3 regions of the Rahnella sp. CFA14(1/10) genome follow, and region 1 is predicted to be linked to each of the others. Evidence: riboswitches for the same ligand, from Rfam matches in the RefSeq annotation. Region 1 holds a riboswitch; each other region holds the start of a gene.
What was found. A riboswitch is a leader RNA that binds a small molecule or an ion and turns the genes downstream of it on or off. The one in region 1 is predicted to bind thiamine pyrophosphate.
Positions count from the first base shown of each region.

Region 1 (5,408 bases):
CGGATCGAGAGCCAGATTAAACTGGTCTTCCCAGCGGAATTCGAACCGTGCTTTTGACATAGCGTTGTCACGGATTTGGGCGCCGGGATGTCCTTTCGCTAAATCGGCGGCATGTGCTGCGATTTTGTAGGTGATGAGACCCTGCTTAACGTCTTCTTTGTTAGGCAGGCCGAGATGCTCTTTTGGCGTGACATAACAGAGCATGGCGCAACCGAACCAGCCAATCATTGCGGCACCAATACCGGACGTGAAATGGTCATAACCCGGCGCGATATCGGTAGTCAGCGGGCCGAGGGTATAGAAGGGCGCTTCGTGGCAATGTTCGAGTTCTTCGGTCATATTGCGGCGGATCATCTGCATCGGCACATGTCCCGGTCCTTCGATCATGACCTGAACATCATATTCCCAGGCGATTTTGGTCAGTTCACCTAATGTACGTAATTCGGCAAATTGCGCTTCGTCGTTGGCATCCTGAATGGAGCCAGGCCGCAGGCCGTCGCCCAGTGACAGCGAGACATCATAGGCGGCACAGATTTCGCAAATTTCGCGGAAATGCTCATACAGGAAACTTTCTTGATGATGTGAAAGGCACCATTTCGCCATGATCGAACCGCCGCGGGACACAATCCCGGTCAGGCGTTTGGCGGTCATCGGCACGTAACGCAGCAATACCCCAGCGTGTATGGTGAAGTAATCGACACCTTGTTCGGCCTGTTCCAGCAACGTATCGCGAAACATTTCCCAGTTCAGGTCTTCGGCCACGCCGTTGACTTTTTCCAGTGCCTGATAAATCGGCACGGTACCAATAGGTACCGGACTGTTACGCAGGATCCACTCACGGGTTTCATGTATATAACGGCCGGTGGAGAGATCCATCACGGTATCCGCGCCCCAGCGTGTCGACCATACCAGTTTCTCGACTTCTTCTTCGATAGAAGACGTCACCGCCGAGTTGCCGATGTTGGCGTTCACTTTCACCAGGAAATTGCGTCCGATGATCATCGGCTCTGATTCAGGATGGTTAATATTGGCGGGAATAATCGCGCGACCGGCAGCGACTTCCTGTCTTACAAACTCTGCGGTGATATTGGCGGGCAGATGCGCACCGAAGCTTTCGCCGGGATGTTGCTGACGCAGAACGTCACCGCGGATGCGTTCACGCCCCATATTTTCGCGAACGGCGATAAACTCCATCTCAGGCGTGATGATGCCTTTGCGGGCGTAATGCAGTTGTGTGACATTTTTACCCGCAATGGCTTTGCGCGGGCGGGGCAGGTGTTCGAAGCGGAGGTGGTCCAGCCCTTCATCCGCCAGTCGCTGCTGGGTAAAACCGGAACTGACCTGCGGGAGTTCCTCCGTGTCCGCCCGCGCGTTTATCCAGCGGGCGCGTAATTTTTCCAGGCCGGTATGCACGTCGATAACTGCCGACGGATCGCCGTAAGGCCCGGCGGTATCATAAACAGGAATCGCTTCATTTTCTTCGAATTGTGGATTGTCTTTGCCGCCGCCGACCAGCGTCGGGCTGAGCTGGATTTCACGCATCGGTACGCGGATATCATGGCGGTCAGTTTCAAGATAAATACGGCGGGAATTGGGAAAAGCTTCACCCTGCAGACTGTCGATAAACGACTGCGCCTGCGCCCGTTGTTCACGGCGGTTTGAAGGTGTCTTTGTAGAAACAACAGTTTTTTGAGTACTCGACATAGCAAATTCCTTGTGTTGTTTTGCGTAGTAAAAACGTGGCAAAAACGTGATGGAAAATTGCTTGTCTGGAGGTTTACGGCAGGAGTAAAAATGGGCGATGGAGCGCAGGCGGCCTGATGCAGGCAGATGCCAGATTACGCTGAACGCATAACATTACTCTTGTTCCCTTCGCGGGTACTAACCCGATCAGGTTCCGCGGATCCCGAATTAACGGTCTCAGCCTGGCGTAATCTTCGCGAGAAAATTATGCGCTAGGCACTCCGACAAGAAGCCTCAATATAGGAGGCGTTTTTTGAAACTACAACTAAAACTATTACTAAAATCACAAATCTTAGCCGGATTTTAGTAGGGCAAAGTCTTAAACCGGTCTGGCGAGATGTTCTTCATTTTCAGGTGGCTTTACTGCCTGACTGCTGCGATTAAAAGCGAGAATAATTAATTGATCTTCCAGCTGAAAACGCGCATCTAACGCTTCACCTATATCGGATAATGCATAATGAAATGCGAAAGCATTGTCATCATCAATATCATTTTCAGTGTAACTATCATGGAAAGCCATGATAGTTTCAGTATTCAGTTCCAGTGCAGGATAGATTTTTGCAGCCTGCAATTTTATCGGGCTATTCGCACCTTCAACTTCATCAATGATCCGCTGATACAGATGGAAATGACCGGCAGACAGATAGTCCACCAGGTTATGGCAAAAGTTATCCAGCGCTTTTTCATTGAGAGGGGTATGTTTTTCTTTATTGGGCTTGAGGCCGACCAAAGTGCAGTACGAAACCAGCAGCTCTTTGCGTGCGTGCAGCCATTGATCCACTAACGCATTATTGCCACCAACGCGTTGGGTCAGTCTTTCCAGACGATTTAGCATGGTTGACTCCGTGAGCGATAAAGACGTAACTAAAAGTTACTAACAGGTGAATATCCCCTCAGATTGTCAGTCCCGATGAGGTTATGCAACAACAATTATGGAATTACAGATTACCGAGCAACACAATGGCTGGTGGGTCATCAGCCAGGACGGCAAGCTATGGCTGCCTGAGGGCGAACTGCCATTTGGCAGCGCCACACAATTTTCTCTGACCGGTAAAACGGCGCGACAGATCGGCGAATGGCAGGGTGAACCTGTCTGGCTGATTCGTCAGGCGATGCCAAACCATATGTTTTCCGCCCGTCAGTTGCTGGATCAGGATCGTGGATTATTCCAGTTGGTCGGGCGCGGTGTACAGCTGTCTGAATTTTATCGATCTCATCAGTTCTGTGGCTACTGCGGGCATGCAATGCATGTCAGCAAAACCGAGTGGGCTGCACTCTGCGGGCACTGCCGCGAACGCTATTATCCGCAGATTGCACCCTGCATTATTGTCGCCATCCGTAAGGGTGATGAGATTTTGCTGGCACAGCATGTCCGGCATCGTAATGGCATTCACACGGTTCTGGCGGGTTTTGTTGAGGTCGGAGAAACCCTGGAGGAAACCGTGGCACGCGAAGTCCTGGAAGAAAGTAATATTCGTGTGAAAAACGTCCGTTATGTCAGTTCTCAGCCCTGGCCGTTCCCCAATTCGCTGATGATGGCATTTATGGCGGATTATGACAGTGGCGACATTCAGCATGACCCGAAAGAGTTGCTTAACGCGAACTGGTATCGCTTTGATGCATTACCGCAGTTGCCACCGCCAGGGACGATCGCGCGCCGTCTTATTGAAGACACCGTGGCTCTTTGTCGTGCTGAACACGAAGAGTAGAGGCGGTTTTACGTGATAGAATACTGTGAGACGATTGTCGGGCGGCCCGAATACTGAAGGAAAGAGCAAGAATGAATGAGTTGAAAAACGACCGTTACCTGCGTGCTTTGTTACGTCAGCCAGTGGACATTACACCGGTCTGGATGATGCGTCAGGCAGGCCGTTATTTGCCGGAGTACAAAGAAACCCGCGCTGAAGCCGGTGATTTTATGTCGCTGTGCAAGAATGCCGAGCTGGCCTGTGAAGTGACTTTGCAGCCGCTTCGTCGCTATCCGCTGGATGCGGCGATCCTATTCTCCGACATCCTGACCATTCCTGATGCGATGGGGCTTGGGCTGTATTTTGAAGCCGGTGAAGGGCCGCGTTTTTCTTCGCCATTAACGAACCGTGCCGATGTCGAAAAACTGCCGGTTCCGGATCCTGAAATGGAGCTTGGGTATGTCATGAACGCCGTGCGTACTATCCGTAAGAACCTGAAAGGTGAAGTGCCGCTTATCGGTTTCTCCGGCAGCCCGTGGACGCTGGCGACGTATATGGTAGAAGGTGGCAGCAGTAAAGCCTTCACCAAAATCAAAAAGATGATGTACGCCGATCCGTCCACTTTCCATCTGTTACTCGATAAAGTGGCAGACAGCGTTATTCTTTACCTTAATGCCCAGATCAAAGCGGGCGCCCAGTCGGTAATGATTTTTGACACCTGGGGCGGCGTACTGTCTCCCCGCGATTACCGCGAATTTTCCCTGAACTATATGCACAAGATTGTCGATGGCCTGATCCGTGAAAATGAAGGGCGTCGTGTGCCGGTCACGCTGTTTACCAAAGGCGGCGGACAGTGGCTGGAAGCGATGGCTGCGACGGGCTGCGATGCACTGGGTCTCGACTGGACCACCGATATTGCCGATGCGCGCCGTCGCGTGGGTGACAAAGTCGCGATTCAGGGCAACATGGATCCTTCAATGTTGTATGCCTCGCCGGTGCGTATAGAGCAGGAAGTGGAGACCATCCTTGCCGGTTTCGGCAAAGGTAATGGTCATGTGTTCAATCTGGGTCACGGCATTCATCAGGACGTCCCGCCGGAAAATGCGGGGGCCTTCGTCGAAGCGGTGCATAGCCTGTCCCGGCAATATCACGAGTAAAATCCCGGTATGATCAATACCCGTGCTTTACGTGAAGAACAACGGATCCTCGCAGATCAGATTAAATTGCAGGATCCGCCCGAATTCACCCCTCCCGCATTGATCGCGGGTGTGGATGTCGGTTTCGAACAGGGGGGTGAGGTGACACGCGCGGCGGTGGCTGTTTTACGCTACCCGACGCTGGAGCTGGTAGAGTATCAGATTGCCCGTATCCCCACTGTTATGCCTTACATTCCTGGTTTCCTTTCCTTCCGCGAACTTCCCGCCCTGCTGCAGGCGTGGCGGCAGCTCTCATCGCACCCTGATCTGGTTTTCGTCGACGGGCAAGGGATTGCGCATCCGCGTCGTCTTGGTGTCGCCAGTCATTTTGGCCTGATGATCGATGTTCCGACGATTGGTGTGGCGAAAAGCCGTCTATGTGGTCAGTTCCTGCCACTGGGTGAGGAACTACACAGTCGCCAGGCGCTGTACGAAGGGGATGAACAGATTGGCTGGGTGTGGCGGAGCAAGCTGCGTTGTAATCCATTATTCATCTCACCCGGTAATCGTATCAGCATGGATTCATCGCTTTATTGGGTACAACAGTGCATGCGGCAATATCGTCTGCCGGAGCCTACCCGTTGGGCAGATGCTGTGGCGTCAAACCGGACGGCGTTTCAACGCTGGCAACGGCTGAGTGATGATCTTTTAGGAATCAAGGAATAGGGATATTGATTTATTTCAGGTAAACTCCCGCGCAGAAAAGTTAACGAGATCAACTCATGTTACGTAATCCAATTCATTTACGTCTCGAAAAGCTGGAAAGCTGGCAACACGTAAC
Region 1 is NZ_SEWS01000020.1:5,270-10,677, reverse strand. It holds gene thiC (phosphomethylpyrimidine synthase ThiC) at 1-1,704, opposite strand, end outside; TPP riboswitch at 1,851-1,977, opposite strand; gene rsd (sigma D regulator) at 2,063-2,578, opposite strand; gene nudC (NAD(+) diphosphatase) at 2,676-3,452, shown strand; gene hemE (uroporphyrinogen decarboxylase) at 3,524-4,588, shown strand; gene nfi (deoxyribonuclease V) at 4,598-5,293, shown strand; gene EVX52_RS24865 (YjaG family protein) at 5,350-5,408, shown strand, end outside.

Region 2 (5,408 bases), on a different contig from region 1:
GTAAAGCCCGGATAATGCAGCATGCCATGGTGGATCGGGAACAACAGGTCGTCGATCGGGCCGTTAATCCCACGCGCGCTGTAATGGGGTTCCCAGCCGCCGGTGGTGACCATCAGCATAGCGCGTTTTCCGGCCATTTTGCCTTCCCCGTAACGGTCGCCCCAGTGCGTGTCGGAATGCTCACCAACACCATAGGCAAATCCATAAGCATAAACACGTTCAACCCAGCCTTTCATAATGGCAGGCATTGAAAACCACCACAGCGGGAACTGGAAAATCACGGTATCCGCCCACTGTAATTTTTCCTGCTCGGCGGCGATGTCATCGCTTTGCGTGCCATTTTTGTAAGCGCGCTGAGAATCCTGCGAAGGGTGAAAAGGCCCCGGCGACGGTTCGGTGTTATCTCCTGCATCCAGCACGGCTTTCCATTGCATGGCATACAAATCCGAAATCTGCACATTGTGCCCGGCGGCCTGCAAATGGCTGACCGCAAAATCTTTCAGCGAGCCGTTCAGCGAGTGTGATTCAGGGTGAGCATAGACGATCAATACATTCATGACGAAACCTCCGTTAATGGGATAAAGGCAGAGTAGGTTGTCGTCAGGTATAGTTGAAATGAATTGATCATATAGCAGGTATAGCGATGAGTAATTTCGGTCGTCTGGATCTCAATTTGTTGCTGACGCTGGATGTTTTGCTGGCTGAACAAAATGTCACGCGAACTGCGCAGCGCCGTAACCTTTCGCAACCTTCGGTCAGCGTTCAGCTCGCTAAGTTGCGTCAATTTTTTGATGATCCGTTGCTGCTGCCGGGGCCGCGGGGAATGCGTCCGACGGCGCGTGCGGACGAATTGCGGGAACCGCTGCGGCAGGCCCTTGCCGCGCTGGAAAATGCGATCATTGCCGGAGAGGTTTTTGACCCGTCAAAGGCGAACCCTACCTGGACTCTGGGTGCCGCGGATTACGGCGAATCCACTATCGTTTTACCGGCCTTACGGGCATTGCGTATGGCCGCACCTTCCGCGCGGCTGTCTATTTTTGAAACATCACCTGCGCGGATTATCCACAAAATGGAGCAGGGTGAACTGGACCTGGCGTTTCATACCTCTGATGCGGTAATAAACGGGCTGCACAGCAGATTCCTGTTTGCCGAGCGCTATGTGCTGGTCAGCCGGAAAGGGCATCCGTCCGTCAACGGGCCGGTGACGCTGACAGAGTTCTGCGGGCTGGAGCATGTGATGGTTTCACCCGACGGCGGCGGATTTTATGGGTATACCGACACCGCGCTGGCGGCGGCGGGTTTAACGCGGCGTGTGGTCTTGTCAGTACCGCATTTCCTGTTTGTGCTTCAGGTGCTGATGACCACGGATCTGGTGGCGATGTTGCCCGAACGTTTAGTGCGGGGAAATCCTGCTTTGCAGATAACCGAAGCCCCGCTTGATGTACCGGGTTTTGACATGTTTATGGTGTGGCATGAACGTGCGCACCGTGACCCGGCACATCAGTGGTTACGGGAATTTATCGCTGATTCAGTCTGAAGGTTTATCATTCCCGGTAAACAAAAAAGGCAGCCCTCTGGCTGCCCTCATTGTTATGCTGTTTCGGGAGTTATTCTTTGAACAGCTTGGTATCGTTCGCCAGGCTGTCTACTACAACTTTTAAATCGTTAGCAGTGACTTTCTGAGTATCGTTGGCAACCTGCTTACCGAAGCCTTTACGCACGACTTTAATCACCGGTTTGCCGGTGCTGGCATCGATCAGCTCACCTTCAAAGTAAACTTCAGTATCACGCGTACGATGGCCTGTGGCGGTTTCAGTACCCGCAATAACCAGCGCGACCGGGATGACTTCATAGAACTGCAAACCCTCTGCCGAGGTGTTCACACCGGTGATCGCACCTTTGAAAATCAGTGTGCGCGGCCCTGCGTGATCTGTCAGTGGCATGCGCTCTGCCAGTGCCGGTTTCATGCGGCTGTTGGCGTAATCCAGCACCCCCTGCAAGGTAGCTTTGTCGATTTGTTCCGTTGGCTGAGGTTCCGGATAGAATTTAATCGGTTCGTATTTGATATAAGAATAATTGGCTTTTTTGAAAGCAGGATCTATCCAGCGCAGCACCGGATTACCTGATGCAGTTTTGACTTCCTTCAGACCGGAATAATCACCTAAAAAACCGGAGTATTTTTCTGTCTGGGTAATATGGCTGGTACAACCGGCCAGGAACAGCGCACCGGTCACTGCAGCAATCTGCATCAGTTTCATTGTTTTCATTCATACCCTCGAAATTTTTAAGGAAGCCATCGTATGTATAGCACTGCTGCGGAATTTAACCTCTTAACGACAAAGAAAAAATGATATTCGTCAGAACCACGAAAATAAGGTTTTTCGGGGTAATCATTTTCTTCTCAATTATTTCTTTGGTGAATGAAATAAATAGTATTCACCTTTTGGGCTGTCCCCCGCAGAGATGATGGTCCAGCCTTTTGACAGATAAAAAGCGACGGCATTTTTACTCTTGGCTAAACATTTCAGCGATCCCTGACGGGTAAAGGTTTCTTCAGCAGCGTGAAGCAATGCCGAACCTGCACCGGTTCCCTGATACTGCGGATCAACAAACAGGTTATGCAAAAAATTTTCCTGAGTGAAAATTGAGGCGAATCCCAGTAAATGTCCGTCACGTTCTGCGACCAGTATTGTCTCGCCGAGCACTGCCCGGTCAAAATCTTCCAGCTGAAAATCGTCTTCCAGCCATGTCCAGGTGTGCTTGCGCGAGGCCAGATAGAGCGTACGTAAAAACGGGCGGTCTGCTTCTTGATAAGGGCGTACAGTCATTGTTGAGGGCAAGCATTGACTCCTGAGGAAGTTTTTCATCAACGTATGTTATTCAGGTCTGTGCCCAGATACTGCCAGTGAAGCGGAATGAGTTCAATAAGCTTCACTGATTGGTTTTTTAACGCATTTGCTGATTGATCTTCTGACCTCCGCCGCCAATAATGCTCCCTTGACTCGGGGTGCCCGCTGCAAAGCAGGGCTGAGATTTTACCCGTATTACCTGATCTGGATTATGCCAGCGTAGGGAAGTCAGGTATCTCTCCTGATACCGCCTTCTTGAGCGCCGGTAGGGAGACTTATGAATACCCGACCTACCTACATTCCCGGCGCTTTAGCCGCCACTTCTCTGAAACAACTTCGCTTTGCTGCGCCGCTGGTTCACTGCCTGACCAATGACGTGGTGCAATCTTTTACCGCCAACGTCCTGCTGGCGCTGGGCGCGTCTCCTGCGATGGTGGTTGATCCCGCCGAAGCGGCACAATTTAGTGCCATCGCCGATGCCCTGCTGGTCAATGTCGGTACGCTGACACATCCCCATGCGCAGGCAATGCTGGCAGCCATTCAGGCAGGCAGTCAGGCCGGAAAGCCCTGGGTGCTGGATCCGGTTGCCGTCGGCGGCCTGAACTGGCGTACAGAATTCTGTCGTGAACTCATCACACTTAAACCCGCAGCAATCCGCGGCAATGCCTCCGAAATCCTGGCCCTCAGCGGCGTCAGTGCGTCCGGGCGCGGCGTTGACAGCGGCGATGATTCCTTTTCTGCTTTACCTGCCGCACAGCAACTGGCGCGTGAGACCGGCGCAGTCGTGGCTGTCACCGGTGAAACCGATTATGTCACCGACGGCCAGCGCAGTTGGGCTGTGGCTGGCGGGCACCCGATGATGACCCGAGTGGTGGGAACAGGATGCGCACTATCCGCAGTAGTAGCCGCCTTTGCGGCTTTGCCGGGCGATCGTCTGGATAACGTGGCCGCCGCCTGCCGGGTGATGTCCTGCGCGGGCGAACGCGCCTGTATGGCCGTGAAAGGGCCGGGCAGTTTCACGCCTGAATTCCTCGATAATCTGTATTTAATGGGCGAAGAATGGCTGAACGGCGAGGCAGACAATGAAACGTATTAATGCACTGACGATTGCAGGCACTGATCCGAGTGGCGGGGCAGGGATCCAGGCGGATTTAAAAACCTTTTCGGCGCTTGGCGCGTACGGTACCAGTGTGATCACCGCGCTGGTAGCCCAAAATACCCGTGGTGTGCAATCGGTCTATAACATTGAGCCAGGGTTTGTTTCAGCACAGCTTGATTCCGTACTGAGCGATGTGCGGATCGACAGTACCAAAATTGGCATGCTGGCAAACAGCCAGATTGTGGAAGCGGTGGCGGAGCGGATCCGGCATTATCAGCCACCGTTTGTGGTGCTGGATACCGTGATGCTGGCGAAAAGTGGCGATCCTTTGCTGCTGCCGGAAGCCGTTGATGCGGTGCGCCGTTTGCTGATCCCGCAGGCTTCGATGATTACGCCAAACCTGCCGGAAGCGGCGGCGTTACTGGAATGTGCGGTCGCAGTGAACGAAACCGAAATGCGTGAGCAGGGAGAAGCACTGCTGGCGATGGGATGTGGCGCAGTGCTGATGAAAGGGGGGCATCTGAGCGATGAGGAAAGCCCTGACTGGCTGTTTACACCGGGTTCCCGCGAGCGGTTTACTGCGCCGCGCGTGAATACCCGACATACTCACGGCACAGGTTGTACGCTGTCGGCCGCGCTGGCCGCTTTACGTCCGCGTCATCAACACTGGGCCGGTACTGTGCGTGAAGCCAAAGACTATTTACAGCAGGCGCTGATGCAGGCCGATTCACTTGACGTCGGTCACGGCATCGGGCCGGTACATCATTTCCACCGCTGGTGGTAACCACAGATTATGCGAGGCGCAGGGTTTCACTCAGCGCCTGTTCAGCCTGACGGAATTTCGTCAGTGCCTGTTGCAAATGCACGGCATCAAACGGGTTCAGCGGATAGAATTTTTCTTCTTTACGCGGGCGCAGCATCACGCGAATTTTGTCCGCTGACATCCGTTCAAACAGATAGCTGGCAATATCGTCGTTCTCTTCGTCTTTCCATGACAGCAGCAATGCCGCCTGTTCGCCGTTGCGTCGGCCAATAAACTGCCCGTGCAACCACAGCCCTTCCAGTTCGCCATCTTTTTGCAGTTTTTTACCGCTGAACCATGGCGATTCAGCCAGCGAAACGAGGGATTGCGACGTGATTTCGCCGTGCAACTGGCGCCATTGCGGGCGGTTGTTATCCATCTGCCAGCAGGCCATGCCGAGATAATCGTTCAGTTCACGCCAGTCTTGCTCCAGCTTCTCCCTGAGTTCAGGATCCTGCACATGCATGAACTGTTGCAGGCCGGTCGCCTGTTCGCCCAGCTTGTTATAGGCGATCACGGTCATGGTGCGGGGCTTACGGCGGAACGTGACCCACAGCAGCACTTTGGGGATACGGAAAGTGATGGCCTGAACGGTGAGTTTGTAACGATTGCCACGCGACATCACCAGGCCGCTGGACGTGCCCCGTTTGTCCTGATA
Region 2 is NZ_SEWS01000008.1:92,441-97,848, forward strand. It holds gene EVX52_RS16635 (NAD(P)H-dependent oxidoreductase) at 1-557, opposite strand, end outside; gene EVX52_RS16640 (LysR family transcriptional regulator) at 644-1,537, shown strand; gene EVX52_RS16645 (DUF3313 domain-containing protein) at 1,608-2,267, opposite strand; gene EVX52_RS16650 (GNAT family N-acetyltransferase) at 2,406-2,828, opposite strand; TPP riboswitch at 2,994-3,092, shown strand; gene thiM (hydroxyethylthiazole kinase) at 3,127-3,945, shown strand; gene thiD (bifunctional hydroxymethylpyrimidine kinase/phosphomethylpyrimidine kinase) at 3,932-4,732, shown strand; gene EVX52_RS16665 (hypothetical protein) at 4,740-5,408, opposite strand, start outside.
Region 2: it holds a riboswitch for thiamine pyrophosphate, as region 1 does, so the genes downstream of both, thiM (hydroxyethylthiazole kinase) here and thiC (phosphomethylpyrimidine synthase ThiC) in region 1, are expected to answer to the same signal.

Region 3 (5,408 bases), on a different contig from region 1:
GATAGCATTGATCAACTGGTGCAACTGGTCGGCGACAAAACGAGGGTGCGTCAGATGCTGCTGTCACAGCTCGGACGCAGTTTTCGCCAGGGCAAACATATCCTGCGCGTGTTGTATTACCGTCCGCTGATTAACCTGCTGCCCGGCACTATGTTGCGCCGTTCAGAAACCCATATTGCCAGACAGATCTTCAGCGGTCTGACACGCATAAATGAGGAAAATGGGGAAGCAGAAGGCGATTTAGCCCATCACTGGCAGAAAGTTTCTCCGCTACACTGGCGGTTTTATCTGCGTCCCGCCATTCATTTTCATCACGGCCGTGAACTCGGGATGGCGGATATCATCACTACTTTTATGCGCCTGAAATCGCATCCGTTGTTCAGCAACCTGAAGTCGGTCACAACGCCCACGCCGAATGTCATCGATATCCATCTGAATGAACCCGATCGCTGGCTGCCATGGCTGTTCGGCAATATCCACGCCATGATCCTGCCACAGGAATGGCAGTCCCTGCCTGATTTTGCCCGCCATCCGGTCGGCACCGGTCCTTACGCCGTGGTACGTAATATTAAAACGCAGCTGCGCATCCGCGCCTTTGACGATTATTTTGGCTTCCGGGCGCTTATTGATGAAGTGAATATCTGGGTACTACCGGAACTGAGTGAAGAGCTGGTGCATTCCGGCGTGCAGCTTCAGGCCGATGAATCCGGCAAAAGCGAGCTGGAAAGCCGCCTTGAAGAAGGCTGCTATTTCCTGCTTTTTGACCAGCGCTCACCGGTCGGACAATCAGAAGAAACACGCCAGTGGTTGTGCGATTTACTCAATCCCATCGCTCTGCTGAATAATGCGGAACCCATTTATCAGCGCTACTGGTCCCCGGCGTACGGCCTTTTGCCGCGATGGCATCATAAAGCGCCGCAGCCGCGTCCGCCCAGACCGCAAAATCTGACGCAGATAACACTGACATTTTACGGCGAGCACTCCGAACATCAGGCCATTTGTAATGCGCTGAAACCGCTGCTGGTGGCTGAAGGTATCGAACTGATTACTCAGGTAGTGGATTACGCAGTCTGGCACCGCGGCGACGCTAAAAGTGATGTATGGCTCGGCAGTGCCAACTTCACCCTGCCGCTGGAGTTTTCATTATTCGCGCATTTCTACGAATTGCCACTGGCCAGGCATTGCTTCAGCGAAGAGATGAACGACGATGCCGCGCAGTGGCACGCAGGGAACTTATCGATGGCGACATGGAGTCAGAAACAGACGGTCAGCCATCAGATCCACCCGCTGTTCCATCACTGGCTGGTATTGCAGGGTCAACGCAGTATGCGCGGCGTGCGCATGAATACCCTCGGCTGGTTCGACTTTAAATCCGCCTGGTTTGCGCCACCTGACAGTTAATCGGACTATCGCATCGCGCCGTTAATCACTAGAATGACATCCGTTCTCAACGGGGTGCCCGACTTGTTAAAGCAGCGATGTAAACGCCGCGAGCAAGTGTTCAGCCGGTGAAGGCCAGCGCGGAGAAAGCAGAGCGTACACAAAGTACGTGAGCATTTCGAGCACTGCCCGACGCCGGATCAACACCTGCGCAGCAAGTTTGGCTGAGATATAGACCCGTCGAACCTGATCCGGTTGATACCGGCGGAGGGATTTGAGACTGCGCGATGCTCACTCAAAATCCTTTGCCCTTTCATTTTTTTGGAGCGCAAAGTTGAAAAAATTATTGTCCTGCCTGCTGTTACTTTCTGCACCTGCATTGGCTGCAAAACCTGTTCTGACGGTATACACCTACGATTCTTTCTCTGCCGACTGGGGCCCCGGTCCGGCCATTAAAAAGGCCTTTGAGGCGCAATGCGGCTGTGAACTGAAATACGTGGCGCTGGAAGATGGCGTATCTTTGCTGAACCGTCTGCGGATGGAAGGTAAAAACAGCAAAGCTGATGTCGTCCTCGGTCTGGATAACAACCTGCTGCAGGCGGCAGAACAAACCGGTTTATTTGCCAAAGCGCCGAAAACCAGCGCCACACTGACAGTGCCGGGTGGCTGGAATGACAGCACGTTCGTGCCTTACGATTACGGCTATTTCGCGTTCGTCTATGACAAAAATAAACTCAAGAACCCGCCAAAAAGCCTTGATGAGCTGATTAACAGCGACCAGAAATGGAAAGTTATTTATGAGGATCCGCGCACCAGCACGCCGGGTCTGGGCCTGATGCTGTGGATGCAAAAAGTTTATGGCGACAAAGCCCCGCTAGCCTGGCAAAAACTGGCGAAGAAAACCGTTACCGTCACCAAAGGCTGGAGCGAGGCTTACGGTTTATTCCTCAAAGGCGAAAGCGATCTGGTACTGAGCTACACCACCTCTCCGGCATACCATATTGTTGAAGAGAAGAAAGATAACTACGCCGCAGCGGACTTCACTGAAGGTCATTATATGCAGGTTGAAGTTGCAGGGCAGCTGGCAAACAGCAGGCAACCGAAACTGGCTGAACAGTTCATGAAGTTCGTCACCACGGAAGATTTCCAGAAAGTGATCCCGACCGGCAACTGGATGTATCCGGTCGTGAATACGCCGTTGCCTGACGCCTTTAAACAGCTGACCGTGCCAGCGAAATCCCTGCAATACAGCGCACAGGATGTCGCCACTCACCGCAGCCAGTGGATTCAGGCATGGCAGAACGCCGTCAGCCGTTGATCCCGCGCTGGCTGTGGCCGGGGGTCATCGCGTCGCTGGCTATGTTGCTGGTGGCCGCACTGGCCTTAGGCTCTCTGTGGCGTCATGCGCCACAGATGAGCGGCCCCGCCCTCTGGCAGGATCCTTATCTCTGGCACGTGATCCGCTTTACCTTCTGGCAGGCGCTGCTTTCAGCGCTATGCTCAGTGCTGCCGGCCATTTTGCTGGCCCGCACGTTGTTCCGTCGCCGTTTTCCCGGCCGCCAGCTGTTATTGCGCTTATGCGCGATGACGCTGGTATTGCCAGTTTTGGTGGCGGTGTTTGGCATTCTCAGTGTCTACGGCAGGCAGGGCTGGCTGGCGCAGATTTGCGGCTGGCTGGGCATGGATTATCATTTCTCGCCCTATGGATTACAGGGGATTTTGCTGGCGCACGTGTTTTTCAATCTGCCGCTGGCGACCCGTCTTTTAGTGCAGGCACTGGAAAATATCGCTGTTGAACAGCGCCAGCTGGCCGCCCAACTGGGCATGAATGTCTGGCAGCAATTCCGCTTCGTGGAATGGCCCGCGTTGCGCCGGCAGATTTTCCCCGCTGCCGCCTTAATTTTTATGCTGTGTTTCGCCAGCTTCGCCACCGTCCTTTCCCTGGGCGGCGGTCCGCAGGCGACGACCATTGAACTCGCCATTTATCAGGCGCTGAGCTACGACTACGATTTAAGCCGCGCGGCTAGCCTGGCGCTGATCCAGCTATTTTGTTGTCTGGCCCTGGTATTGCTCAGTCAGAAACTCAGTCAGGCGTTGCCGGTCGGGCAAACGCATTCTCAGCGCTGGCGTAATCCCGACGATTCCTGGCCGCGCCGCATCGCCGATGCCGTGCTGATTGGCCTCGCGTTGCTGCTGATCCTGCCGCCGTTACTCGCCGTGATTACTGATGGCGTAAACCGGGCAGCCGTGGGTGTTTTGCAGCAACCCGCACTCTGGCAGGCATTATGGACATCAGTACGTATCGCGCTGGGCAGCGGATTATTGTGTGTGCTGCTGACCATGATGCTGCTGTGGAGCAGCCGCGAACTGCGTTTACGCCAGAGAAACAGCTGGGCACAGGCGATGGATATGAGCGGTATGCTGATCCTCGCAATGCCGGGTATTGTGCTGGCCACCGGCTTTTTTCTGCTGCTCGGCGATACCCTGGGTTTACCGCAGTCCCCCTGGCCGCTGGTGATCCTCACGAATGCGCTGATGGCCGTACCTTATGCGTTAAAAGTGCTGGATAACCCGATGCGCGACGTGGCAGATCGTTACACGCTGCTGTGCCTTTCGCTGGATATGCACGGCTGGTATCGGCTGCGCCGGGTTGAACTCAGCGCACTGAAACGTCCGCTTGCGCAGGCACTGGCGTTTGCCTGTGTGCTTTCGCTGGGGGATTTCGGTGTCATTGCCTTGTTCGGCAATGAGAATTTCCGCACCCTGCCGTTTTATCTGTATCAGCAGATCGGCTCCTACCGCAGCCAGGATGGTGCGGTGACGGCGCTGTTATTACTGCTGCTATGCTTTCTGTTATTCACTCTGATTGAGAAACTGCCGGGCCGCCATGCTGACGCTGAATAAACTGACGTATTTGTACGAACATCTGCCGATGCGCTTCGATTTACACATCGATGCCGGTGAACGTGTGGCGATCCTTGGCCCGAGCGGCGCAGGGAAAAGTACCCTGCTGAGTCTGGTCGCCGGTTTTCTGGCACCGGTCAGCGGAAAGATCCTGCTCAACGGCGCAGATCACAGCACAACACCTCCGGCCAGGCGTCCGGTGTCGATGCTGTTTCAGGAAAATAACCTGTTCTCGCATCTGACGGTGCGTCAGAACATGGGGCTGGGATTACATCCGGGGCTGAAACTGACCGCGCAACAGAAGCAGGAACTTGAAAACATCGCGCAACAGGTCGGGCTGGCCGAATGTCTGGACCGGCTGCCGTCGCAGCTGTCCGGCGGCCAGCGTCAGCGTGTGGCACTGGCGCGTTGTCTGCTGCGCAGCCAGCCGGTTTTACTGCTTGATGAACCCTTTTCCGCACTCGATCCGGCGCTGCGCAGTGAGATGCTCACGTTGCTGGATAAGGTATGCGGGCAACGTAATCTTACCCTGCTGATGGTGTCACACAATCTCGATGATGCCGCAAGGATTGCACCGCGAACGCTGCTGATTGTTGACGGCCGGATTTTTTACGACGGGCCGACGCAGGCGCTGGCCAACGGCAGTGCACCGCAGGCCAGAGTGTTAGGAATAACACCGGGGATCAGCGGGTGATCACTTTCCACAGCAAATGACCATAAACCGGCATCATCGGCTGTTTGCTCAACATCACCAGGCTCACGGCTGTCGCCACAAGACTCAGTACACAAGCCACGCGCAGACGCGGTAATGGCAACCATTTATTCATCGCGTCAGGTGAGCTTTTCCCCGAACGGATCCAGCGCCACAGCAACCAGGCACTCAGCCAGATCAATACCACGGCAGCAAACAACATCCATTTGAATACCGAACTGTTGTGGCTGGCCGGAATATCAATGGCAACGCCTGCCAGAATGCCTGGCAGAAAATACACCGGTGGCCAGGTGATGCAGCCGATAATATTCGGCGGTGCAAATTTATACGGCGGCAAATTCAGCATACCGGCAACCATCGGCACCAGCGGACGTGTTGGCCCGATGAAGCGGCCGATAATCACTGTCGCAAA
Region 3 is NZ_SEWS01000005.1:120,655-126,062, reverse strand. It holds gene sgrR (HTH-type transcriptional regulator SgrR) at 1-1,401, shown strand, start outside; TPP riboswitch at 1,442-1,671, shown strand; gene thiB (thiamine ABC transporter substrate binding subunit) at 1,715-2,698, shown strand; gene thiP (thiamine/thiamine pyrophosphate ABC transporter permease ThiP) at 2,674-4,284, shown strand; gene thiQ (thiamine ABC transporter ATP-binding protein ThiQ) at 4,268-4,978, shown strand; gene EVX52_RS11475 (DedA family protein) at 4,968-5,408, opposite strand, start outside.
Region 3: it holds a riboswitch for thiamine pyrophosphate, as region 1 does, so the genes downstream of both, thiB (thiamine ABC transporter substrate binding subunit) here and thiC (phosphomethylpyrimidine synthase ThiC) in region 1, are expected to answer to the same signal.